DNA from 4 places in the Bradyrhizobium sp. WSM2793 genome. Region 1 is predicted to be linked to each of the others. Evidence: predicted binding sites of a transcription regulator. Region 1 holds the regulator's gene; each other region holds the start of a gene.

Region 1 (4,717 bases):
GAAGCAGATGCCGCTCTACGCCTTCTCCAACACCAACCGGCCGCATGTCGACTATTTCTCGAAGGAATACGGCGAACTGCTCGGCCATTTCCGCGCGCTATATCTGTCGTCCAGCATCGGCCTGCGCAAACCGGATGCGGAAGCCTTCGACCATGTCGTCGCCGCCATCGGCGTGCCCGCAGGACGTATCGTTTTCTTCGACGATCTCGCCGAGAATGTTGAAGGCGCGCGGTCGCGCGGGCTGACAGCGGTGCATGTGACGTCGCCGCGCGACGTCGGGAACGCCTTGAAGGCATTGGGCATCTGACGATCTCCGCGCAGCGGGAGACGCCAATGTCGCCAAGTCTTCCGGAACCAATTTTGCCCAAAATGAGGAACCAGAGCGCTTTGTGCATTTTTGTACGGAGTTCCGGGAACGGAATGGCCCCTTACGGACTCTTGAGTCCGTTGGGACTTCTACACCGGACTTATGCACGTGCTGGGCAAAACCTATCTCACCAAGCAAGCCTCTCTCCTGCTTGAATTCGCAAGAACCACCTCGGATTCTGACCTTTCCGCCAAGCTGATCAGCAAGGCCGCCGACCTGAAATCCCAGGCCGATCCGCTGCCCGACAAGGATCAAGGCCCGAAGGCTCCCGACGTCGCGCTGGACGCCGGGCCGGACCGGCCGAGCGGGAGTTGAGCGATGCTGGCCGTGGCGCTCGTCATTCTCGTCCTCGCCATGGCCACCCTCCTGCCGATCGGTCTCGTTCTCTGGATCATGCCACGCCAAGCCTGAGCCTGCCTTCCATCCTGGGCTGGAAGCGGCAGGATAAATCCTGCCCGCTCCGCCATTTTGCCTCTGCCCCCGCGCTCGGCTAGAAGACTGTCGGAACATTTCATCCGAACGTGCCGAGCAGGAGTTTCGCCGTGGCCTTGATGCCGGTTTCCGACGCCCTTGCTGCGGTGCTGGCGGGTGCAGAGCCGCTGCCTGCAGAGATGGTTTCACTCGACGAAGCCTACCATCGCGTGCTCGCGCAGGACGTCGCTGCGCGGCGCACCCAGCCGCCCCAGGCGATGTCGGCGATGGACGGCTATGCCGTGCGCGCGGCCGATGCGGCAACAATGGATTCCACGCTGACAATGATCGGTGAGGTCGCGGCGGGCCGTCCGTTCACGGGAAAGGTCGGCGCCGGCGAAGCCGTGCGGATCTTCACCGGCGGCGTCGTTCCGGACGGCGCGGATGCGGTCGTGATCCAGGAGGACACGATCGCCGAAGGCAAGCACATAACGATCAAGGAAGCCGCGATCGTGGGTCGGCACATCCGCCCCGCCGGCGTCGATTTCCGCGAGGGCGACGTTCTCCTGCGCAAGGGAACCCGTCTGACGGAGCGCGATCTCGCCCTCGCCGCCGGAATGAACCACCCGCAGCTCGCCGTTTGCCGCCGTCCGAAGGTCGCGATTCTCGCCACCGGCGACGAACTGGTGATGCCGGGCTCAACGCCCGGGCACGGCCAGATCGTCTATTCCAACGGCTATGCCCTGCACGCGCTCGCCCGCAGCGAAGGCGCCGAGACCATCGACCTCGGTGTCGCCGCCGATACGCTGGAGGCCACCACCGCCGGCATCCGCCGCGCGCGCGAAAGCGGCGCCGACATCCTGGTCACGACCGGCGGCGCATCGGTCGGCGACCACGATCTGGTCCAGCAGGCGCTCAAGGACGAAGGCATCGCGATGGCGTTCTGGAAGATCGCGATGCGGCCCGGCAAGCCGATGATGCACGGGCGGTTAGGGGCGATGGGCGTCATCGGCCTGCCCGGCAATCCCGTGTCGTCCTACGTCTGCGCCTTCCTGTTCATGGTGCCGCTGATTCGCGCGCTATCAGGCCGTTCGGTGATTCATCATCATCGCGAGCGCGTCGTGCTGGGCCGCGATCTCGGCGCCAACGACCAGCGCGAGGATTATCTGCGCGCGCGCCTGGAAAAGCGCGACGATGGCGCGCTCGTCGCCCTTCCCGTCAGCCATCAGGACTCCTCTCTGCTTGCGAATCTTGCTGCAGCACAGGTACTTCTCGTGCGCGCACCGTTTGCGCCGAAGGCCGAGGCCGGCAGCCCCTGCGAGGTGCTGCGGCTCCCCGTCTGAACTGCGCCGCCACACGCATTCCGTGAGTTTCGTTCTGTTCACGGTAAATTAAGCAGTTGCGGAACACATATCGAACATATAGTGTCCGTTCATGATTTGTTTCGAGATGTAGCGGCTTATCGCTGAACTCATCGTCTCGGAATCGAACGACATCAACCGGGGGACTTTGTTCGAGATGTTAACGCGCAAACAATACGAGCTTCTGCGGTTCATCAGCGAGCGCTTGAAGGAAAGCGGCGTGCCGCCGTCCTTCGACGAGATGAAGGATGCGCTCGACCTGCGCTCGAAGTCAGGCATCCACCGCCTGATCACCGCGCTCGAGGAGCGCGGCTTCATCCGCCGCCTGCCCAACCGCGCCCGGGCCATTGAAGTGATCAAGCTGCCGGAGCTCCAGGCTGCCGCCGGCAACCGACGCGGCTTCACGCCAAGCGTCATCGAGGGCAATCTCGGCAAGCTACGCGCTAGCTCCAGCCCGTCCGCGGACGAGGGCGAGCGACCCGTTGCGGTGCCCGTGATGGGCCGCATCGCGGCCGGTACTCCGATCGAGGCTTTGCAGACCCGCAGCCACACGATCAGCGTGCCGCCCGACATGCTCGGCTCCGGCGAGCATTACGCGCTCGAAGTGCGCGGTGATTCCATGGTCGAGGCCGGCATCCTCGACGGCGACATGGCGCTGATCCAGCGCAACGAGAGCGCCGATACCGGCGACATCGTGGTGGCACTGATCGACGACGAGGAGGCCACGCTCAAGCGCTTCCGCCGCCGCGGCGCCTCGATCGCGCTGGAGCCCGCCAATGCCGCTTATGAGGTGCGCATCCTGCCGCCGAACCGCGTGAAGATTCAGGGCAAGCTGATCGGGCTTTATCGCAAGTACTGATACCGGAAGTACTCGATACTGAAGTCTTTTGCGCCTCGCGCGCGCCTTCGATCGGCCTCGCCGATCAGAGATTGGAGCGGATAACGGTCCGCTCCGGCTGGATAGTCTTTCTGGTATCGCACAGATTGTCCGGCCCCTCCTCCTTTCGCGACATCCTCGGCAGGCCGCGCGACGCAACATCGCTTCGCGGCCTTTCGAGTTCGAGGGGGACGGCCCAAATGCGCAGCTCGTTTGAGTGCAGCCGCAGCAACGCTGATCGCATCACCAGCATCGCGTTGCCGCGCAACCGCATCACTCCGCCGGTCGTTGACACGCGCGGTTGTCGAGACGCGGCTGCCAAATGCACGGAAGCCGACTTTGTTCCTAACAAATTCGGAAAAGATGGAAAAGATAATGTGATCGGGGCTCGCGGATCCCAGCCGCAGATTTGCCTACAACCGAGCAGACCGTCACGTGCTTCCACTCTGGTAGGGGCCTGCGCCTCCGAAAGAGGCGCGGGTCGCTATCTCTGCATTGAGGAGCACCCGATGTGTGACTACAGCCTGCATGCCGTCGCGACGCGCCCCGCAGAAGTCGGCGAGACGATCGTTACGACAACATTCCGCGGCACCTCGACGCGCGGCTTCGCCTCCGAAGCCGATCTCTCCGTCGCGGTCTGCCTGCTGCCGGGGACGGAGCTCGCCTTCGCCGACGACGTCCGTTACGACAACCGCTGGATCTGGACGCGCACCGTCAACTCCCGCGTCGGCAAGTTCGGCAAGATCGATCCGCACATTCCCGATCGCCATCATGACGCGATCGAATTCCCGGACGGCAAATCCGTGCTGGTGACGCAACTGGTCGAAGGCCAGCGCGCAACCGTGCTGCAACTGCCGGTGACCCAGCCGATCGGCGAGCGCGAGCACAAGCCGCAGATCATCGCCGACAGTCGCCCGACGGTCACACGACTGCCGATCGGCTGACGCCCTCCGCCCGATAGGCCGAGGGCCAGGATTGAAATGCCGTCGCCGGCCGAGGCCGGCGAGCCCGGAGGGTTTTTGTTTCATGAAATTCGATCGGCGAGCGCCGCCGCCTCGCCTCGTCGCCGCACGAAGTTTGAGCCGTGCTGCCTGAATTTTAAACGTCCGCTCCGCAGCCAAATGACCGATGCTGTCGTGGTTTGAGGCGGCGGACACGCTCGATGAAAACCTTCATTCGCGTCGTTGAACTCTGGGTGCCTGACCGGACGCGCATGCGGCTGGAATTCGGCGGCGGCCTCTACGATGAAGGGCTGTCCGCGTTCAAGGCCGTCAGCGAAGAGCTGCACTTCGGATATGACGAGGGGCTTCCAGGCAAGGCCTGGGCCTGCGGCCATCCCGTCATCCTCACGAAATTCGCCAACTCCTATTTCAAGCGAACCGATCAGGCCGTCGCGGCCGGCCTCACCTGCGGCGTGGCGGTGCCGGTGTTCGCAGGCGAATTCCTGCAAGCCGTGATGGTGCTGTTCTGCGGCGACGAGGAGGCGCATGTCGGCGCGATCGAGCTCTGGCACAACGATCCTGATCTCTCCCACGAGATGGGCCTCGTCGACGGCTATTACGGCGCGGCGGAGATGTTCGAATTCAACTCCCGCCACACCAAGTTTCCTCGCGGCTTCGGCCTGCCCGGACGCACCTGGAAGGCGGGCCTGCCGCTAATCATCAAGGACCTGCACGACGCCAAGAGCTTCCTGCGCTGGGA
Region 2 (4,717 bases), on a different contig from region 1:
CGCTCTCGCCGACCGAGACGATGAACTCCGAGGCGCTGGCGGCGTTGCCGGAGACTTCGCTGGTCGTGGCGTTCTGTTCGGCGACCGCGCCGTTGACGGTCTCGAAGACCGGGCGGATCGCCTCGATCGCCTGCGAAATGCGGTGCACGGCGTCCGCGGAGCCGGCGGCGTCGCGCTGCAGCGCGTCGATCTTCTTCGTAATCTCTTCCGTCGCCCCTTGCGTCTGCACCGCGAGGGCCTTGACCTCGGTTGCGACGACCGCAAAGCCTTTTCCCGCAGCGCCCGCGCGTGCGGCCTCGATCGTCGAGTTGAGCGCGAGCAGCGTCGTCTGCCGCGCGATCTGTGCGATCAGATTGACGACATTGCCGATGGCGGCGGAGGATTCGCGCAAGCGATCGACATTGGCGCGGGCTTCCTGCGCCGCGGCGCTGGCCTCGTCGGCGAGCTTGCCGGCCTCGCGAACCTGCGCCCCGATCCCCAGCGCGGACTGGGTGAACTTGTCGGCGGCATGGGCGAAGGTGGATGCGGTCGATTGCGCGGCATTGGTCCGGCCGGTCAGGGCGTCGGTGCGGTCGCGGATGGCGGCAAGCGTCGATGCGGTCGCTTCGGCGCCGCCCGCCACCGAATTGGCGGCGCGCTCGAGCTGGCGGATCATCGCGCCAAGCTCGAGTTCCAGCAATTCCAGGATCTCCCGGGCCGAATCACCTTCGGCCGGGGCGGGCTCGGACTGGGCCACCGGCGGCGCGGCCTCTGCGGCTGCCACGGGCGCGGCCATATCCGGCAGACGCTTCCGAAATAGTCCGAATGCCATCAGGTCTCTCTTGTCGGGGGACGCTCGGAGGTTATTTTCGCAGGCTGGAATGAAGTCAGGGTTAACGATGCCTCACCTCTGGGCAGGGGCCCGTACGGTGTTACCTTAAAGTATCCGAGACCCTTTCATTCCGGTGGGTTGGCGGCCTATAAGGCCGCGTTTCCCACCCTCATTGGCGTACGATTCCAAGAGATCCCCGAGAGACCACGCATGGCCGGACATTCCCAATTCAAGAACATCATGCACCGCAAGGGGCGGCAGGATGCCCAGAAGTCGAAGCTGTTCGGCAAGCTGGCGCGGGAAATCACCGTCGCGGCCAAGCTGGGCACGCCCGACCCCAACATGAACCCCCGCCTGCGCGCCGCCGTGATCGCCGCGCGGCAGGAGAACATGCCGAAGGACAATATCGAGCGCGCCATCAAGAAGGCACTCGGCAGCGACGGCGAGAACTATGACGAGATCCGCTATGAGGGTTATGGCCCCGGCGGCGTTGCCGTCATCGTCGAGGCGCTGACCGACAACCGTAACCGCGCCGCCTCCGACATCCGCTCCTTTTTCACCAAATCGGGCGGCAATCTCGGCGAAACCGGTTCGGTGTCCTTCATGTTCGATCGCACCGGAATCATCGAATACGACCGCAGCGTCGCTTCCGACGACGCCGTGCTCGATGCCGCGATCGAGGCCGGCGCCGACGACGTCGTCTCCGGCGAAGCCGGTCACGAGATCTACGCCTCGACCGAAGGCTATCGCGACGTCGCCAAGGCGCTGGAAGCCAAGTTCGGCGAGCCGCGCAAGGCCGCGCTGATTTGGAAGCCGCAAAACACGGTCGCGGTCGACGACGAGACCGGCGAGAAGCTGCTCAAGTTGATGGACCTGCTCAACGAGCACGACGACGTCCAGCACGTCTACGCCAATTTCGAGGTGTCGGACGCGCTGGTGGCGAAGATGGGCGGGTGATCACCAGCTCCGCATTCCGCTGTCGTCGTCCGGCTTGACCGGGCGACTCAGTATTCCAGAGACAGCAATGGGAATACGGAGAAGCCGCGGCGTACTGGATACCCCGCCTTCGCGGGGTATGACGCCGGAGTCTGTGGTGGCCGGTGCGGCTCACTAACGCCCCCACTTCCCCTGTTACTTCCGTTCTGTTTCTGTTTCCCCCACGGCAGCCAGCCGCTATCACTGGCCCCATGACTGCGCTCCCGATTCGTGGCCCCGTTCGCATCATCGGCATCGACCCTGGCCTCCGCCGCACCGGCTGGGGCGTGATCGAGGCTGAGGGCAATCGCCTGATCTACGTCGCCTGCGGTTCGGTGGAACCGCCGGACGATTTGCCGCTGGCGCGCCGGCTGCTCGCGATCCATGAAGGGCTCGCGGCCGTCCTGTCCGACCACAAGCCGATGGAAGCCGCGGTCGAGCAGACCTTCGTCAATAAGGACGGCGTTGCGACACTGAAGCTCGGCCAGGCCCGCGGCGTCGCCATGCTGGCGCCCGCAATGTTCGGCATCTCGGTCGCCGAATACGCGCCGAACCAGGTCAAGAAAACCGTGGTCGGCGCTGGCCATGCCGACAAGCAACAGATCGCGATGATGCTGAAGATATTGCTGCCCAAGGCCGAGCCGCCGTCCGCCGACGCCGCCGACGCGCTCGCCATCGCCATCACCCACGCCCACCACCGCCAGAGCACCGCGCTCAGGCTGAAGGTGGCGGGGCTATGATCGGCAAGCTCAAGGGCCTGATCGATTCCTACGGCGAGGATTTCGTGATTCTTGACGTCGGCGGCGTCGGCTATCAGGTGCATTGCTCGACGCGCACGTTGCAGCATCTGCCCAAGCCGGGCGAAGCTGCGGTGCTGTCGATCGAGACCTATGTCCGCGAGGACCAGATCAAACTGTTCGGCTTCCGCACCGACCAGGAGCGTGAATGGTTTCGCCTGCTCCAGACCGTGCAGGGCGTCGGCGCCAAGGTCGCGCTCGCCGTGCTCGGCACGCTGGCGCCGGCCGATCTCGCCAATGCTATTGCGCTGCGCGACAAGGCCGCGGTGGCGCGCACGCCCGGCGTTGGTCCCAAGGTCGCCGAACGCATCGTCACCGAGTTGAAGGACAAGGCGCCGGCCTTCGCCAATGTCGATCCGGCAGTGGTGCATCTTGCCGGCGCTGTCGACGACCAGCGGGCGCCGCGGCCCGTCGCCGACGCGATCTCCGCGCTGGTTAATCTCGGCTACGGCCAGCCGCAGGCAGCCGCCGCGATTGCGTTGGCCTCGCGCAGTGCGGGTGAAGGCGCCGAGACGGCGCAGCTCATTCGCCTCGGCCTGAAGGAATTAGCGAAGTGAGCGCGGCAATGGTCAGTCTCGTAGGGTGGGCAAAGCGCAGCGTGCCCACCACTCTTAGGGCGATCGGAGAGATATGGTGGGCACGGCACGACGAGCGCCTTTGCCCACTCTACGGGGAGTTCGCCAGGTGAGCGATCCCAAGGCCAACCGCATGGTCTCGCCCGAGCGCCGCAGCGACGATGTCGGCGACACCGCGCTGCGTCCGCAATCGCTGTCCGATTTCGTCGGCCAGCAGCAGGCGCGCAAGAATCTCTCGATCTTCATCGAGGCGGCGCGCAAGCGCGGCGAGGCGCTGGATCACGTGCTGTTCGTCGGCCCGCCCGGCCTCGGCAAGACCACGCTGGCGCAGATCGTGGCCAAGGAGCTGGGCGTCGGCTTTCGCGCGACGTCAGGGCCGGTGATCGCCAAGGCCGGTGATCTTGCAGCCCTCCTCACCAATCTCGAAGAGCGCGACGTGCTCTTCATCGACGAGATCCATCGTCTGAGCCCGGCGGTGGAAGAGGTGCTCTATCCCGCGATGGAGGACTTTCAGCTCGACCTCATCATCGGCGAGGGCCCGGCGGCGCGCTCGGTGAAGATCGAGCTGTCGAAATTCACCCTCGTCGGCGCCACCACGCGCGCCGGCCTGCTCACCAATCCGTTGCGCGATCGTTTCGGCATTCCGGTGCGGCTCAATTTCTACACGATCGAGGAGCTCGAAAGCATCGTCAGCCGCGGCGCGCGCGTGCTCAATGTCGGCATGAGCGCGGATGGCGCCAACGAAATCGCCCGCCGCGCCCGCGGCACGCCGCGTATCGCCGGCCGCCTGCTCCGCCGCGTGCGCGATTTCGCCTCGGCGGCCGATGCCGACAAGATCGACCGCAAGATCGCCGACCACGCCCTGAGCGCGCTCGAGGTCGATGCCGCGGGCCTCGACGCGATGGACCGTCGCTACCTCACGACCATCGCGATGAACTATGGCGGCGGCCCGGTTGGCGTCGAGACCATGGCCGCCGCGTTGTCCGAGCCGCGCGATGCGATCGAGGACATCATCGAGCCCTATCTGATCCAGTGCGGCTATCTCCAGCGCACCCCGCGCGGCCGTCTGCTCACCTCGCACGCCTTCCGTCATCTCGGCATCGCCGAGCCCTCGCGCGATGCGGCGGCACAATTCGGCCTGTTCGGCACGGACGAGAGCGACGACTGAGCTGCGCCAATGCAGTGCGCTCCTTCTATCATGAATTTCTGGTAATCTCGTGCAGACGGTCTGCACGAACGCACCCCAATTCCGCTCCAATCAGACCGCATCAACAAGGCGCATCTCGATCGGGCTTCCATGATCACGCGCCGTCATTTCATCCGTTCCATCGGCGGTCTGTCCGCCCTCGGCATCTCGACCGCCGCGTACGGCGTCGGCGTCGAGCCGGTGCTGCGGCTTCGCGTCACCCGCTATCATCCGAAGCCGCGGCAATGGCCGGCGGATTTTCCGTTGAAGATCGCGGCCATCGCCGACATCCACGCCTGCGATCCCTGGATGTCGCTGGAGCGGATCGAGGGCATCGTCGACCGCACCAATGCGCTGAAGCCTGATATCATCG
Region 3 (4,717 bases), on a different contig from region 1:
CGCCGACGCGTCGATCTCCACGCTGGCTTCCACCGGCACCTCGACCTCCGTCACCGTAAACAGATCCTGCACCGGCTCGACGGTCCACGGCATGTGCTTGGCACGCGCCGCCGCAACCGGGGCGAAGAAGCGGCGGTGATGGACCGAGGGGCCGAGACGGTCGAGCGCGTCGAGGTGCTCGGGGACGGCGTAGCCCTTGTGCTGCTCGAAGCCGTAGCCTGGGCAGTCCTGCGCCAGCGCGCACATCAGGCGGTCGCGCGTCACCTTGGCGATGATGGAGGCCGCCGCGATCGACAGCACGATGCCATCGCCGCCGATCACGGCTTCGCAATCGCAAGGAGTGTCGAGCCGGTCGCGGCCGTCGACGAAGACGTGCCTCGGCGCCTCCGGCAGTGCCACCACGGCGCGCTTCAGCGCCCACAATGAGGCGCGCAATATATTGTCGCGGTCGATTCGCGAGGGCGAGGCGACGGCGACCGAGACCTGGGCGGTGGCGCAGATCTTGTCGAACAGTTTTTCGCGTTCCTCGGCGGTCAGGCGCTTGGAATCGTCAATGCCGCGCGGAATCCGGTCGGGGTCGAGAATCACGGCCGCGGCTACCACGGGGCCGGCGAGCGGTCCGCGGCCGGCTTCGTCGCAGCCGGCGACCGGCCAGACGCCGCGCTTGATCAGCGCGCGCTCGCGCCGGAAGCTCGGCGGTGCGACCGCGATGATGCCTTTCTTGCCTGCGGGAACGGTCGTTGTTTTGGTCGCAGGCGCTTTGCCGGCCTTGGCGGGCGCTGCCTTCTTCGCAGCGTCCTTCTTTGGCGCGTCTTTGGCCGGTGTCTTGGCGGACTTGTCCCGAATCATGGCGGGGATCGTGCGCAAGCGGCCCGGCCGGCGCAACCGGGAACCCCGCGCAATTCCCGTTATTCAGGCCGCCCTATTCCGCCAGATGCACCCGCCGGTCCTCGCCGACCTCGATGCCGGGTGCGACCACGACCTCCCAGGGATGGCCGTCGGGATCGGCAAAATAACCGGAATAGCCGCCATAATGGGTCTCGTGCGCGGCCTTCACCAGCTTTGCCCCCCTGCCGAGGGCAAAGGCCAGCACCGCATCGACCTCCTCTCGGGTCCGACAGTTCCAGGCGATGGTGATGCCGCGGAAGGTCGATGGCCTCGGCCGGTCCGGCAACGTCGCGTCGGCCGAGAGCTGATCCCAGGGATACAGCGCGAGCACCGGGCCACCGGTATCGTAGAAAGCGACGGCCTCGCCGGTCGCCTTTAGCCGGCGCGCAAAACCGAGCGCGTCGTAAAAAGCGATGCTGGCACGGATATCGCTGACGCCAAGCGTGATGACAGTGAGCCGCGGCACCGGCGGGTGAAGTTCCTTGACCATGCGACGCCTCTTCCACTTCCCCGATCAGAACAGGCTGAGCTGATCGCCGTTCCGCTTCGGCCGCGCAAAGTGATCGGTCGTCAGCTTGGAGCGCCGTTTGTTGAGGCCGAGCCTGTCGCAGGCGATCTCGAAGCGGCGGCCGATGGTCCAGGCCATTGGTCCGGTGCCCTTCATCCGTTCGCCCCATTTCGCATCGTAGTCGCGGCCGCCGCGCATGTCGCGGATCAGCGTGAAGACGTGGCGATAGCGGTCGGGATAGTTCGCCATTAGCCATTCGCGGAAGAGATCGCGCACCTCCAGCGGCAGCCGCAGCAGCACATAGGAGGCTTCCTTGACGCCGGCATGGGCGGCAGCATCGAGGATGCGCTCGATCTCGGAATCGTTCAGCGCGGGGATCACGGGCGCAACCATCACCGTGGTGGGAATGCCGGCGTCCGAGAGCTGCTTCAGCGCCTCCAGCCGCTTCGGCGGCGTCGAGGCGCGCGGCTCCATGGTGCGCGCGAGCTTCGGATCGAGCGAGGTGACGGAGATCGCGACCTTGGCGAGGTTGCGCTTGGCCATCCGCGCGAGAATATCGATGTCGCGCACCACCAGCGCCGACTTGGTGACGATGCCGACGGGATGGCCGGCACCCTCGAGAACCTCGAGGATGCCGCGCATGATTTTGCGCTCGCGCTCGATCGGCTGATAGGGATCGGTGTTGGTGCCGATCGCGATCATCCGGGGCTCATAGCCAGTCGCGGCGAGCTCTTTCTCCAGCAGCGCCGGCGCCTCGGGCTTGACGAACAGCTTTGACTCGAAGTCGAGCCCGGGCGACAGGCCGAGATAGGCATGGGTCGGCCGCGCGAAGCAGTAGACGCAGCCATGCTCGCAGCCGCGATAGGGATTGATCGAGCGGTCGAAGCCGATATCGGGGGAATCGTTGCGGGTGATCACCTTGCGCGAGGTGTCGACCCCGACAATGGTCTTGAACGGCGGCAGCTCTTCCAGGCTCTGCCAGCCGTCGTCGAAGGCGACGCGCGCCTCGGCCTCATAGCGGCCGCTGGCATTCGACTGTGCCCCCCGCCCTCGCCTGCGTGCGCGGTCGATGGCGACGCCAAGCTCTGGAAAGTCAGAGTCCACACTCGCCGGCTCGGAGGGCGCCTTGACCGGCGGGTGTTTGAGAGCATGACAGGATGCTGCTGGACTCATGAAGCCAAGATAGCACGACAACGGAACAAATCAAGAACACAAACAAAAAATGGGAAAACAACCCCATGCAAAGTAGCCGCCCAAATTTCGGGCGCGGTCCTTTGACCTCACGCAACACACCCGTCGCAACGATTTCGTTTGATGCCGGCCAGGGATCAATCGTCGCGGAACAATGTTGGTGACGATCGCCGGGTGAAGGTCAGCAGGAACATGACAAATCAACAACAATCGGCCGCAGCAAGCAGCAACCTCGACCTCCTCGATCGCTACTGGCGCGCCGCGAACTACCTCTCCGTCGGGCAAATCTACCTGCTCGACAATCCGCTGCTGCGCGAGCCGTTGCGGGCCGAGCACATCAAGCCGCGTCTGCTCGGCCATTGGGGCACGACGCCCGGCCTGAACTTCATCTACGCCCATCTCAACCGCGTCATCCGCGCGCTGGATGTCAGCGTGCTCTATGTCTGCGGTCCCGGCCATGGCGGGCCGGGCATGGTCGCCAACACCTATCTGGAAGGCAGCTACAGCGAGATCTATCCCGACATCGCGCGCGACACGGACGGATTGCGCAAGCTGTTCAGGCAGTTCTCCTTTCCCGGCGGCATTCCGAGCCACGCGGCGCCGGAAACGCCGGGCTCGATCCACGAAGGCGGCGAGCTCGGCTACGCGCTGGTGCACGCCTACGGTGCGGCGCTGGACAATCCGGACTTGATCGTGGCTTGCGTGGTCGGTGACGGCGAAGCGGAAACCGGCCCGCTCGCGGCCTCCTGGCACTCCAACAAGTTCCTGAACCCCGCGCATGACGGCGCGGTGCTGCCGATCCTGCATCTGAACGGCTACAAGATCGCCAACCCGACCGTGCTCGGGCGGATGCGGGACAGCGAGATCCGCGACCTGTTCCGCGGGTTCGGCCACGAGCCGCTGTTCGTCGCGGGCGACGATCCCAAATTGATGCATCAGGCCATGGCGGATGCGCTCGACGTTGCGCTCGCCAGCATCCGCTCGATCCAGCAGCACGCCCGCGACGGCCGCAAGGCAGTCGAGCGGCCGCGCTGGCCGATGATCGTGCTGCGCAGCCCGAAAGGCTGGACCGGCCCAAAAGAGGTCGACGGCAAGAAGGTCGAGGGTTTTTGGCGCGCGCATCAGGTGCCGGTGGCGGGCTGTCGCGACAACCCGGCGCACCTCAAAGTGCTCGAAGACTGGATGCGCAGCTACGAGCCGGAAAAGCTGTTCGACAAGAGCGGCGCGCTCATTCCAGAACTTCAGGCGCTCGCGCCCGAAGGCATTCGCCGCATGGGCGCCAATCCGCATGCCAATGGCGGCCTGCTCAAGAAGGAGCTGAAGCTGCCAGACTTCCGCAGCTTCGCCATCGAGGTGCCGCAGCCCGGCGGCGTGGCAGCCGAAGCGACGCGCGAGCTCGGCAAATTCCTGCGCGATGTCATCCGCCTCAACGCGAAGGAGCGCAATTTCCGCATCATGGGCCCGGACGAGACCGCGTCAAACCGGCTGGATGCGGTGTTCGAGGAGACCGAGCGGGTCTGGATGGAGCCGATCGAGCCTTACGACGTGCACCTCGCGCAGGACGGCCGCGTCATGGAAGTCTTGAGCGAGCATCTCTGCCAAGGCTGGCTCGAGGGCTATCTGCTCACCGGACGCCACGGCTTCTTCTCCTGCTACGAGGCCTTCATCCACATCGTGGATTCCATGTTCAACCAGCACGCCAAATGGCTGAAGGTCACGCGCGATCTGCCATGGCGGCGCCCGATCGCCTCGCTCAATTATCTCCTGACCTCGCATGTCTGGCGGCAGGACCATAACGGCTTCAGCCATCAGGATCCCGGCTTCGTCGATCTCGTCGCCAACAAGAAGGCCGATATCGTTCGCATCTACTTCCCGCCGGATGCCAACACGCTGCTGTGGATCGCCGACCATTGCCTGCGGACCTATAACCGCATCAACGTGATCGTTGCCGGCAAGCAGCCGGCGCCGCAATGGCTGTCGATGCAGGAAGCAGCCACGCATTGCGATGCCGGCATCGGCATCTGGACATGGGCCGGGACGGAGGATGCAGGCCGTGAGCCCGACGTGGTGATGGCCTGCGCCGGCGATGTGCCGACGCTGGAGACGCTCGCCGCCGTCGACCTGTTGCGC
Region 4 (4,717 bases), on a different contig from region 1:
CCGCCGAGATTGCCGACAGCCTCGGCCTGAAGGAGGCGCGCGGTGCGATCGTCGACAATCCCCAGGATGGCAGCCCGGCGGCGAAGGCCGGCATCGAGGCGGGTGACGTCATCACCGCCGTCAACGGCACCGCGATCAGGGATTCCCGCGACCTCGCCCGCACGATCGCGACCCTTGCGCCTGGCAGCTCAGTGAAGCTCGACGTCTTCCACAAAGGCGACAGCAAGACGGTGACGCTCGCGCTCGGCGAACTGCCGAACGAAAGGCAGGCCAAGGCCGATGTTGGCAAGGACCAGCCCGGCCCCGGCACGCCGCGCCTCGGTCTTGCTTTGGCTCCGGCCGGTGACGTCCAGGGCGCTGGCCAGAAGGGCGTTGTCGTCACCGAAGTCGATCCGCAAGGGCCTGCGGCGCAGCGCGGCATCCAGACTGGCGACGTCATCCTCAATGTCGGCGGCAAGGCCGTCGCCAATGTCGGCGACGTCCGTTCCGAGCTGGCGCAGGCCAAATCGTCCGGCAAGCGTAGCGTGCTGTTGCAGGTCAGAGGCGCACAGGCGACCCGCTTCGTCGCGGTCCCACTCGCCTGAGGCGAACCTCGATCGGCATAGATCAAGAAAGGCGGCCCTCGTGGCCGCCTTTTCCGTTCGGCTTCAGGACTGCCGGGAAGCGATCGATAACATTCTCGTTAACGGCAGCGACGATGACGCGGTTCGTCCGAAAAAGCCGTGTTCGCTCATCAAAGTTCCGAACCGTGCAGGTCGCCGGTGGCAACGATGCCACCGGGACGCAAGCGTGGAACTTCGAACTTGCCGCCGGCTTCTGGAACTGGCCGCTGGTTCGCATTTGATCGGTGCCGACATGGATCGATTGAAGCTCTCGCTGAGGAGTGCGCTGCTCGTGGCGCCATTCGTGCTGTGGGGCGGAGACGCTCTCGGGCGGGACGACGGCCGCTACGCGGATTCACCCCTGAAGCCCTGGTTCGACAGTTTGCGCAGCCACCTTGGTCCGTGCTGCTCGGATGCGGATGGCTTTGCCGTCGCCGATCCCGACTGGGAGTCGCATAACGGGCATTATCGCGTGCGTCTCGACGGCGAGTGGATCGAGGTGCCGGACGAAGCCGTCATCACCGAGCCGAACCGGGCCGGCCGCACCATGGTGTGGCCGGTGAAGACCGCGTTCGGGGTTTCGATCCGCTGCTTCATGCCGGGCAGCATGATCTGACGCGGGCCACCGTCAGCGCTTGCTGGATTTGCGCTTCGACGATTTCTTGCTTGTCTTCTTCGTCGTCCTCTTCTTCGACGTCTTCTTGGAAGTCTTCTTGGCAGCCTTCTTCGGGACCTTCTTGCCCTTCTTGCGTGCCTTCGACAGTCCGATCGCGATCGCCTGCTTGCGGCTCTTCACGCGTCCGCCTCGGCCTTTGCGACCGCTCTTTGCCGTGCCCTTCTTGTAGCGTCGCATCTCGCTTTCGACATCGCTGCCGGAGCTGCGCGAGTAGCGGCGTTTCTTTGCCTTGCGTGCCATGCATGTTCTCCCTTGGCCGGGGAGAACCATTCGACACGGGCATGGTTCCCGAAGGACGCGGACAGCGTTCCAGGCGCAGCCTAGAAGGAATTCGCCAGCTCGATCTCGGCTTCCAGCACCTGGATGCGACGTGCGGCCTCGCTGAAGGACAGATCGCGCGCATATTGTGCGGGCTGATACGCTTCTTCACTCAGCCGTTTCAGCCTGAGCCCCTGCGTCCGTGTCATCTGCTCGGCGAGGAAAACCCTGGCGTCGTATTTGCCTTGAACCTGCATGTCGCTTCTCCGCTCTGAAATCGTGACTTGACTATATGTTCTTAGTTTGTTCTAACAAGCCATGGACAACAGAATTAATGAAATTCGACGTCAAATCAGCGCCTTGAGGGTTGAGATGGCCGGCGTCGAGGCCTCCGTGCGCGATCTCATCAACGGCGATCGAGATTGCGCCGCGCAGGCCCTGGCGCAGATGGATTTGCGCCGGAAGGTCAATTTGCTGATCGGCGAATGGAAGGCTGCCGGCGGCGGCGATGTCCTGCCTGACGTTCGCGACCGGGTGCGCCTTCGTCTCGTGAAGACAGTCGTTAGTCCCGAGCGCGCGAGCACGCGGCGCTGAACCTTTTGGGGGGCGCCATGGAGGAAGACCCGGACACTTACCGGATCTTGAGGTTGCGCGCCGAGATTCTCGAATTGGGCTCGGCCATCCGGCAATTGCAGCGTGCCGGTCTCGATGATGCTGCGGCCCAACTTCTGATCGGACGCAAGCGGGCGCAGCTCGAACAACTCGTGAAGACGAATGCTGCGGGCCGCGCGCTCAACTCTGAAACGCGTCGCCCGTAACGAGCTGACGCGGGCGCTCGACGGTGTGGCGGCTCGATTGCCGATCGGCATCAAGAAACAAGAAAAAAGCCCCGCGTCGCGGCGGGGCTTTTGATGTCGTGTCGGCCTGAGCTCACTTGGTATTGCTCATGCCCTTGCTGCTCTGGTTCGTCATGGTGCCGCCCTGGTCCGAGCCGGGACCGGAGCCGCCCTGGCCGGAAGGATCCGCGCCCTTCGAGGCCTTGGTGTTGGCGCCCGTGGTCTGCGAGGACGACATCGATGATCCGTGTTTCGCCTTGTGCGACTTGGCCTGTGCGGCGAGCGGCGCGGCGGCGAGGCCGGTGGCCAACATTGCGGTGAGAACGAGCTTGGCCGTTGTCATGCGGGGAACTCCCTGAGTTAAATTGACGCAGGCAGCCAACCTCCATTTGCCGAAGGAGTTCCCGACAAACGCATCTGCCGCGCGCACGCGCGCTTCAAGATTGCTTGTCCTCAGCGAGGATGAACACGACGCCGGTCAGTGTCGCGCCGATCGCGAACGTCGTCACCAATGTGAGGGCGAAGACGATTACGGCCTGGCTTCCGCCGTGATCGAGCAGCTTGGCGACGGCGGGATTGGACAGGATCAGCGCGAGGCTGAAGGCGAGGCCGAGGGCTGCGCCCATCATCGCATGCGTCATCAGCTTGATGAGGCCGGTGGGAGAGATCAGGTCCGACGACTTTTTTGCGCGCATGGGAACTGCATCCCGAACTGACATGCAAACGCGGACGATATTCACCGGTTCCAAATGCATGAAGGAATTGTCATCACCGGCTTCATCCGACGTTCATGCCGGGCCTGCGAGGATAAGCGTCGGCAAAACGGGAACATTCGATATGGGTAAGGTAGTCTTTCTTTACCGCTCGCTGGCCTATCGCAACGCGGCTGCGGACATGCTGCGCAAGGCCCGCAAACTGCCGCGCGGCGCGGAGCGAAGTGCGGCCCGCCGCTACGCGAGGGCGCTACGCGATCTCGCTCAGACGGAAGCCTGGCTCGAAGGCCGCCTTGCCGAGGAAGCGCGGCCGGCGCGGCAAACCAGGATGGCGGCGTCGGGCTAAAGCATGATCCGGAAAAGTGTGCAGCGGTTTTCCGAAAAGATCATGCTCGAATAACGACCCAAAGCGCGATGACGATTCATCCTGATCGCATCGCGCTTCAGCCCGAGGCGCGTTGCAATTCGGCGGAGCCGGGGGCGTCGAATTTTCCGGGTGCCGTCGTCGCCATCTTGCGTGTCAGCGGCACCTCGAGGCGGCACAACAGTCCTTCGGCTCGCCAATCGAATTGCGCCTGTCCACCGAGCTGGGACTCGACGCTCGCAAGCAGGCTCCGCGTGCCGAAGCCGCGAGATTTCGGGGTCATGACGAGCGGACCGCCGGACTCTTCCCACCTCAACGTCAGCAGCTGGTCCTCGACCTGCCAGCCGATCATGAGCCGTCCCGACCTGGTCGAGAGTGCGCCATACTTGGCCGAGTTGGTGAAGAGCTCGTGCAACGCGAGCGCCAGCGTCTGAGCCGTCGCCGGCACCAACTGGACCTCCGGACCCGCCAATACGATCTGGCCGCCGAGCGAATAGGGCGCAAGCTCCTCGTCGATCAGCTTGGAGAGCTCCGCGCCCTGCCAGCTCGACAGCGACAGGATGGTGTGCACGCGCGCCAGCGCGTTGATGCGTCCCTCGACGGCGTTGACATAGGCCTTGACCTCGTCGGCACGGGTGAGACGCACGATGGACTGCGCCAGCGCCAGCGCATTCTTGGCGCGATGATCGACCTCCCGCGCCAGCAGATTCTGCCGTTCCTCGGCTCGCTTGCGTTCGGTGATGTCCACGGTGACACCGCTCACGCGCACGACACGACCGCTGTCGTCGACCGTCGCGGCCGCCGTGCCGACGCACCAGCGCACCTCACCGTCGGGCCGCACAATGCGAAACTCGGTCTCATAGGCCCGCGTGCCCTTGTTGAACTCGGCGATCGCCTTGCGCAACTGATCGACGTCGTCGGGATGCAACAGCGCCTGAACGTTGGCCGGATTGACCTCGAAGCTCTCCGCGCCGACGCCAAAGATGCGATATTGCCCCTCGTCCCACATCCAGTCGCCGCTGATCCAGTCCCAATCCCAGGAGCCCATCTTGCCGGCGGCGATCGCCATGCTGCGCCGCTGCTCGCTTTCGCGCAGCTTCGCGGTGGAGTTCTCCAGTTCCGCGGTGCGCGCGCGGACGCGGTCCTCGAGCTCCTGGTTCAGCCGTTCCAGCTCGCGGGTCTTGCGGTACAGCTCGGCAAACACCTTGATCTTGGCGCGCAGCACTTCCGGTACGACCGGGACCGGCACGTAGTCGACCGCGCCCATC

Evidence for each region. Region 1 encodes LexA, which represses DNA repair genes until DNA is damaged. Its sites were predicted from a motif close to TGTTCNNNNTGTGTTCNG; they were not measured.
Region 2: the regulator LexA is predicted to act here: its motif matches at 1,950-1,967, upstream of ruvC (crossover junction endodeoxyribonuclease RuvC).
Region 3: the regulator LexA is predicted to act here: its motif matches at 2,591-2,608, upstream of A3AS_RS0141655 (PA0069 family radical SAM protein).
Region 4: the regulator LexA is predicted to act here: its motif matches at 1,830-1,847, upstream of A3AS_RS0132940 (DUF3072 domain-containing protein).

Annotation. Positions count from the first base shown of each region.
Region 1 covers NZ_KB902791.1:267,699-272,415, reverse strand. Annotated here, with positions in the region: gene A3AS_RS0124815 (HAD family phosphatase) at 1-307, shown strand, start outside; gene A3AS_RS0124810 (hypothetical protein) at 476-682, shown strand; gene glp (gephyrin-like molybdotransferase Glp) at 910-2,121, shown strand; gene lexA (transcriptional repressor LexA) at 2,297-2,998, shown strand; gene A3AS_RS0124790 (hypothetical protein) at 3,063-3,311, opposite strand; gene A3AS_RS0124785 (hypothetical protein) at 3,526-3,960, shown strand; gene A3AS_RS0124780 (GAF domain-containing protein) at 4,179-4,717, shown strand, end outside.
Region 2 covers NZ_KB902781.1:3,974-8,690, reverse strand. Annotated here, with positions in the region: gene A3AS_RS0116570 (methyl-accepting chemotaxis protein) at 1-811, opposite strand, end outside; gene A3AS_RS0116565 (YebC/PmpR family DNA-binding transcriptional regulator) at 1,022-1,768, shown strand; gene ruvC (crossover junction endodeoxyribonuclease RuvC) at 1,999-2,526, shown strand; gene ruvA (Holliday junction branch migration protein RuvA) at 2,523-3,140, shown strand; gene ruvB (Holliday junction branch migration DNA helicase RuvB) at 3,292-4,326, shown strand; gene A3AS_RS0116545 (metallophosphoesterase) at 4,456-4,717, shown strand, end outside.
Region 3 covers NZ_KB902846.1:196,731-201,447, reverse strand. Annotated here, with positions in the region: gene A3AS_RS0141665 (ribonuclease HII) at 1-849, opposite strand, end outside; gene A3AS_RS0141660 (VOC family protein) at 923-1,378, opposite strand; gene A3AS_RS0141655 (PA0069 family radical SAM protein) at 1,403-2,569, opposite strand; gene A3AS_RS0141650 (phosphoketolase) at 2,780-4,717, shown strand, end outside.
Region 4 covers NZ_KB902807.1:39,789-44,505, reverse strand. Annotated here, with positions in the region: gene A3AS_RS0132960 (Do family serine endopeptidase) at 1-584, shown strand, start outside; gene A3AS_RS0132950 (hypothetical protein) at 856-1,218, shown strand; gene A3AS_RS0132945 (DUF6496 domain-containing protein) at 1,231-1,518, opposite strand; gene A3AS_RS0132940 (DUF3072 domain-containing protein) at 1,599-1,793, opposite strand; gene A3AS_RS0132935 (hypothetical protein) at 1,909-2,130, shown strand; gene A3AS_RS0132930 (hypothetical protein) at 2,148-2,354, shown strand; gene A3AS_RS0132925 (hypothetical protein) at 2,467-2,715, opposite strand; gene A3AS_RS0132920 (hypothetical protein) at 2,810-3,067, opposite strand; gene A3AS_RS0132915 (hypothetical protein) at 3,210-3,431, shown strand; gene A3AS_RS0132910 (HWE histidine kinase domain-containing protein) at 3,529-4,717, opposite strand, start outside.